3 regions of the Shewanella sp. 125m-7 genome follow, and region 1 is predicted to be linked to each of the others. Evidence: riboswitches for the same ligand, from Rfam matches in the RefSeq annotation. Region 1 holds a riboswitch; each other region holds the start of a gene.

Region 1 (2,271 bases):
GCTTGAATAATGCACCGTTAGATCAAGGTTTTCTGATGTCTCAGAAACTAAATCCGGATTACCGGTACCAGGCCAATACAGGTCGTTAAAACTTGGCACTTGAAAGCCTGTTCCAGCACTTGCTGTGACTCGCCACTGATCATTAAATTGATAAGCTAAGCTCGTATTGTAGGAGGTTTCGCTGTCGATATTTTCGACATCGTCATAGCGGACAATACCTTCCATCAGTAGTTTTCCATACTGGTAGCGTGCAAGGGCGTAGACACCAACTAAGCTGCGCTCATCAACGGCGTAGTCACCCGCGATAGATTCATTAGACCAATCTATACCGCCGATAAATGTTAGGTTATCGCTTGCTGAGTAACGGTTACTCCAATTAACTTGATCTCGAATGGTTTTATATAGACTAATACCTAGATCTGAATTGTCAGCGCGAAAGTTCTCATTTTTATCTTGTGACTGCCCAACGGCGAGTTTGCTGGTTAGCTTATCATTCTGGTATTCAGCCGCCGCGTTCCATAGGTAGTTATCATAATCGGCTTCGTTGGCGCGACTATTATCGTATTCGTAATTACCTGTCTCAAGCAGCCCCGTCCAAGTGAGAGACCATTGTGCATTGAGAGTTTGTTGACCATTAATACTCATACCTAAACGATCGTAACCATCGTCGTCATGTTCACTATCATTTTTAATATCATAACCGTCGCTTTGTTCGCGGTTAATGCTCAAGCTAGTGTGGCCATCACCGTGACTGATCCCCGCGCCAGCGGTAGCTCGCATATATTCGTCGCTGCCATATTCTGCTGAGGCAAACCATTCTCCACCTTCAAGCTTGCGAGTGAATATTTGAATCACGCCACCGATGGCATCACTGCCCCAAACTGCGGCTCTAGGGCCTTTTACCACTTCAATACGCTCAATATTTTCAGGCGATAGGGCATTGAAACTCACAGCGCCTAATGTGGCTGAGCCAATACGTACTCCATCAACGAGGACTAATACATGGCTAGAGTTAGTGCCGCGCATGCTGATGGATGCAGATTGTCCGGCGCCGCCGTTACGCGTAACGCTAACACCTGGCAAGGTTTCTAGCAGATCGACAACAGACTTGGGATTAAGTCTGTTTATCTCTTCTCTTTCTATGGTGTTGATTACAGCAAGTTGTTGATCCGGATTGGTATCAAATCTGTCACCGGTAACGGTTATTGTTTCAATGCTAGGGTTAGCTGGTATTGCAGCTTGAGCCGAAAATGTGTGAAAAATTGCAATTGAAAGTACAGAAAGTCGCAGTTTAAAACTCATGATAAACCTTTAATTATTTGAGTTAGAAATTTGCGGGAAAATGCGTCATAGTAAAGTCGCAAAATGCATGACTTTATTTATCGACGAATAGAAAATATAGGTGTGATCAAATTTGAAACCAGCACCTGCATCGTCTATTTGCTCAAGAAACCCGCTTGAGTCAATAGTGCTTTTGGGTCGGTCTCCTGGCTTACAGCGTCTAGAAACATTCCTTCCCAGTTATAACCAGTGGTAATAATGTTTCGCTCTGTTTACAGTTGCAGGTACAGCCGTGGAATTTCACCACGTTCCCGATTAAGTCGCTTAACGCCCTTAAGTGGGCGGGAATATAGCGGCTATATCGGTGTTGAAACGAGGTAAAGATCACACCCAAAATGTAAAACGAAAAAGACTGTTATTTTCCACAGTCTTTTAAATGGAAGTTTGACGTATGGTGCACGCTGGGCTTTATTGGCTCGCACTTTCGAAGCGTTAAATTTTCTCAGGTTTTGATTTGGTTTTGCGATTTATTGTGCACGTATAAAATGGCAGGAAATTGAGAGACATCCTTTTCAATAAGCGAAAAATAAACCATTTGCGGACGTTTTGTTGCTTATTTTTGACGCTTCCAAGTCGGTTTTAGAAGGTGAAATTTGCTGATAAAACTTGCCCATAAAAAAACAGGCTAACGGCAATAGCGTTAGCCTGTTTTTTATGCTGGAACGTTAGTGCTGAAACTTAGTACCGAGTATTTAGCACTTGTTTTTTAGTTTTGCCGATTAAAGGGCTGAGTGCTTAACGCCCTTTTTTTGAGTGTATCTTAAGCGTGCGGCAAACATTATCGCTGCACTAGTAAGACCTGCAATTAAGCCTATCCAGAAACCTTGGGCGCCCATGTGCGGTACTATGATATCGGTACGCGCTAAGGTATAACCTAAAGTCATTCCCACGCCCCAGTACGAAACTAAGGTGATATAAAACGCGCTACGC
Region 2 (2,271 bases), on a different contig from region 1:
AGTCGATTTTACCGTTAATAGTGTGATTAGTTCACCGCTTCAGCGCTGCGCCAACATCGCAGAGCAATTGGCTCGTGAGCATGATTTAGACTTTTCTATTGAAGCCGGTTTTAAAGAGCTGAACTTCGGCGATTGGGACGGGCAAACCTTCGACGCGCTTTATCAAACTTGTGGTTCAGCGCTTGATAACTACTGGAAAAACCCTTGGTTGCTATCGCCGCCTCATGGCGAGTCTATGCAAGATTTTGAGGCGCGTATCGATAAAGCCTGGCAGGCGATGCTCAAGCTGCATCAAGGAAAGACGGTATTAGTGGTGACTCACGGTGGCGTAATACGTCATTTAATGAGTAAAGCTCTGGACGTCAGTCAGTGTGCGGGTTTTTACACCTCGCTTAAATTGCCTTACGCGGCCACGGTAGCGATTGATGTGCTGCACAATGATAATAAGCAGTTCATGACCCTAAATTGGCGGTAGAAGTTTAAAGATGGACCTAGGACCTAGGACCTAGAGCTTAGAACCTAGAGCTTAGAACCTAGAACCTTTTTATCGTAGGTCGGGCTTTAGCCCGTCAATCTTGGTTTTATTTATAAAACAAAGGTGATATCAGCCTTGCTGGTATGATGCTAAACTGCGGCGTTATCTTATGTAGCGCTGCTTGCGTTAAAGGCTGCGTTTGCTCTTAGCATAAAAGATAGCTAAAAAATGAAAGTTAGGTGCTTAACAGCATAAAGGGAACCGGAGGCTGGCAGTTATTCGCCGCTTAGTCCGGACTGTACCCGCAACTGTAGGGAAGGTTAGCCATAGGGCTGCGCTTCCAAGTCAGATACCTGCCTAACTTATGTTGTTCATTACGTATCATTCAGTACGTGTTGATAATTAAAAAGTGTATCCATATACACATAAACTCGTGCGGGCGACTCGAGGGAGACAATAAATGAAACTCGATACTGGGTTATTAGACTCTTGCTTGGACACTTGCTTGCTAGATGCCAGTTTTTTCTATGAATGGTTGAATGGCAACAATGGCTAATTCGAAATCACAGCAGCAAATTAAAACCGTGCTAGCGGTTAAAGATTTAAGTTGGCACTTAGACGGTAAAGCGATTTTATCGGCAATTGAGTTTAGCTTAGCTGAAGGCAAAATGCTGGGCATTATTGGCCCTAATGGCGCGGGTAAATCCAGTTTACTTCGCTGCTTATATCGCTTTATTAAGCCTAGCAGCGGCAGCATTAATTTATTCGGCCAAGATATTAGCGCGCTATCGGCTAAAGCTTTTGCCCAGCAAATCGCCGTGGTACTGCAAGACACGCCCCATCATTTTGAAATGACTACAGCGCAACTTATTGCTCTTGGTTTAACGCCTCATAAAAGTGCCTTTGATTTTACTAGCCGCAGCGATCGCGTTGTGGTTGCACAGGCGCTTGGAAAAGTGGGTCTTGAAGATAAAGCCAATCAAGCTTATGAGAGCTTATCAGGCGGAGAGAAGCAGCGGGCATTGATCGCTCGCGCCATAGTGCAGCGCCCTAAACTGCTTATTCTCGATGAACCGACAAATCACTTAGATATTCGTTATCAGATCCAAACCTTGGAGCTGCTACGCAGCCTCAACATCACAGTCATTACCTCTATTCATGATCTTAACCTTGCCAGTGCGCTGTGTGATGAGCTTTTGCTGCTAGATAACGGCTGCGCTATAGCCAGTGGAACACCCAAAATGGTACTCACTGAGCAACGTATCGCCAAGGTATTTGATGTGTGCTGTGAAATCAGGCCGCACCCTCAACATGGCAATCCACTTATCAGTTATTTCTATGGCTACGAAACGGTTTTGGCAAGCGGCGTTCATACAAGAGTCGATATAAAGAGGAGTGTGCGAGCTGAGGCTCTTGTTCAAATGAAAGCTGAGGCTCTTGTTCAAATGAAAGCTGGAGACCAAGATGAATAAGGCTTTAATCGCCAGTAACCCATTAGCCATTAATTGTCGTCGGCGAGCCGAGTATCTCGTGCTATTCATACTCACTTTCGCGGCGTTGTTCACCCCGGTTGCAGCCAGCAGTTTTGGCGCTGCCAGTATTAGCATGAGCGATGTACTGACCGTATTTAGCCACAAGCTGTTTAATCTAGGTTATCCCATAGGCGATTCTATTGGTGAATCTATAGGCGTAAAAGAGCGCATTATTTGGGAGCTACGTTTACCGCGAGTTTTGCTGGCCTTCATAGCGGGTGCAGGCCTGTCGATAGCGGGCAGTGTGTTGCAAACCGTGACCCG
Region 3 (2,271 bases), on a different contig from region 1:
CCAGTGGCTAGATAACGAGCAAGCAAGCGCCAAGAGCCAATACGTAGGTTATTGGGAAGGTGACACCAATGAAGAGTTTGGCTTTGTTGGTGCAGGTTTTACCTACAGCGGCTTAAGTGACTCGGGTATTACTATCGGAGGTGATTACAGTTTTGCTATCTCGTTTAGCGACAGCTATGTCGATGGTAATGATGTATTTGGTATGTATGAATCAACCAGTCATCATGCCAATTTATATGTGAATTATGCAATTAATCAGCAGGTTGTTGTGGGCTTACGTTATGAGTTTGAAGCCTATGAAGACAGTGATGATACTCAGCTACCTGTTGATTACTATCCTGGCACCGGACCTACAGGCTTAACCACTTTAGGTGAGTTAAACCATGATTATAACGCCCATTTAATACTGGCGACTTTGCAGTATCGTTTTTGATGCAATGATCAGTATTAAACGACGTAGCCATATTGTCGTCCCTGCAAGGTAAAATAGGGCTTGCTGAGTTTGATACAACAAAATGATCATAAAAAGGTAAGGCTCTCATTTATTGAATGCTGTTGATTAAAAGCGATTTATTGAGAGCATTGCCTTAATAATAAAAGTAAGTTCCTTAAAAACTTGCTCCCATCTTTACCGAGAATAGAGGCATCTATTCTCGGTTTTTTTATATTTGATCAAAGCTGCTTATATCGGAGCAAGTATGAGCACTCACTTTTTGATTTATTTGAATTTACTGTAGAAAGTAACAGTGAATAACCTACGGTTTTTATTATAGAATAGACATGTTATCAAGGATCCATAAGGTTTAATTGGGGGAACCAGATGAAATTTCTGGACTGTACCCGCAACTGTAACTGGACAAGTGTTGCTCAACTATTTGGGAATACCAAAAAGCTGAAGCAAGCAATAAACCAGAAGTCAGAGCACCCACCTTGATGGTTACGCTGTAAAACTGGGCGGGCGCTCTTGGTTTTGTAAATTCACTCGTGTATTTACCTATCTGGTTTTCAGCATCTTTTTCCTTTTGGAACCATTGACGATGCACAATTGTTCAAGTCGTTTATCTCACAGCCGTATTCACATGATGATATTGAGACCAGAGGAGAACCTTAATGTGGTTTGACCCTCTTTACTGTGCCGGCGTTATCTCATTAGCACTGCTGCTCGACCGTCTCTTAGGTGAAATGTCACGTTCTCACCCTCTAGTGGGTCTTGGTCTGTTTGCCAATCGGATCAAAAGATGCCTTTGGCAGCCTACAAAATACCGCGGCGTTGTCGCTGTATTATTAGTCTTGTTGCCTATCTTGCCCTTTATGTACCTTCCACGCCTATGGTGGCTTGACGTGATAATTCTGTATCTGGTTATTGGTGGTCGCAGCCTGTCTGAACATGGTAATGCTGTTGGTCAGGCACTCAAGTTAGGTGACTTAACCCTGGCTAGAAATCGAGTGGGTATGATTGTTAGCCGTAAGACCGAAAACCTGTCAGAGCAACAAGTGGTCAATGCCACTCTTGAATCGGTTCTTGAAAATGGCAACGATGCACTCTTTGGTGCCCTGTTTTGGTTTACGGTTGCCGGCGTTCCGGGGGCCTTATTGTATCGCTTCAGCAATACCTTAGATGCAATGTGGGGCTATAAGAATCAAACCTACCTTCAATTTGGCTGGTGTGCCGCCAAACTTGATGATCTGCTCAATTATATCCCTGCGCGTTTGTGCGCTATTGCCTATGCCCTTGGCGGCAAGACTAGGTTATCGCTTCGCTGTTGGCGCACACAGGCACCTAAATGCGCCAGCCCGAACGGTGGTGTGGTGATGGCCGCTGGCGCTGGCAGTCTAAATATCACCATGGGCGGCGCCGCTGAATACGATGGCTATTCTTGCGACAAACCCATTCTGGGTGAGGGCAGAGCTGCAGATGCAAGTGACATCAAGCGGGCTTGTCATCTTGTCTGGCTCAGCGCCTTTTATTGGGTCGCAGCATTATTAGTGATGGCATTCTTGCTTAAAGTGATCTGAGTACATCGATTTTAGAACATATTATTGAGAGCTTACTTTTGAGAGCTTACTTTTAAAAATTTACTTTTGAGAATAGTGATATGAGTTTATTGCACCATGGCGGCCGGCTAAAAGATGTGGCTAAGCGGTATGGCGTCGACGAGACAAGCTGGCTAGATTTATCTACCGGTGTGAGTCCATGGCACTATCCAATACCCGATATTCCAGTATCGTGCTGGAATCGTTTACCCGAGGACGAAGATGGCTTAATTGCGT

The links. Region 1 has a riboswitch for cobalamin ahead of ACVBIL_RS10615 (TonB-dependent receptor domain-containing protein). Riboswitches for the same ligand answer to the same signal wherever they lie in the genome.
Region 2: it holds a riboswitch for cobalamin, as region 1 does, so the genes downstream of both, ACVBIL_RS08710 (ABC transporter ATP-binding protein) here and ACVBIL_RS10615 (TonB-dependent receptor domain-containing protein) in region 1, are expected to answer to the same signal.
Region 3: it holds a riboswitch for cobalamin, as region 1 does, so the genes downstream of both, cbiB (adenosylcobinamide-phosphate synthase CbiB) here and ACVBIL_RS10615 (TonB-dependent receptor domain-containing protein) in region 1, are expected to answer to the same signal.

Annotation. Positions count from the first base shown of each region.
Region 1 covers NZ_JBRILQ010000019.1:17,223-19,493, forward strand. Annotated here, with positions in the region: gene ACVBIL_RS10615 (TonB-dependent receptor domain-containing protein) at 1-1,302, opposite strand, end outside; cobalamin riboswitch at 1,461-1,632, opposite strand; gene ACVBIL_RS10620 (MATE family efflux transporter) at 2,061-2,271, opposite strand, start outside.
Region 2 covers NZ_JBRILQ010000014.1:17,342-19,612, reverse strand. Annotated here, with positions in the region: gene ACVBIL_RS08715 (histidine phosphatase family protein) at 1-475, shown strand, start outside; cobalamin riboswitch at 696-850, shown strand; gene ACVBIL_RS08710 (ABC transporter ATP-binding protein) at 1,015-1,947, shown strand; gene ACVBIL_RS08705 (FecCD family ABC transporter permease) at 1,940-2,271, shown strand, end outside.
Region 3 covers NZ_JBRILQ010000025.1:5,431-7,701, reverse strand. Annotated here, with positions in the region: gene ACVBIL_RS12455 (MtrB/PioB family decaheme-associated outer membrane protein) at 1-433, shown strand, start outside; cobalamin riboswitch at 773-947, shown strand; gene cbiB (adenosylcobinamide-phosphate synthase CbiB) at 1,111-2,016, shown strand; gene cobD (threonine-phosphate decarboxylase CobD) at 2,097-2,271, shown strand, end outside.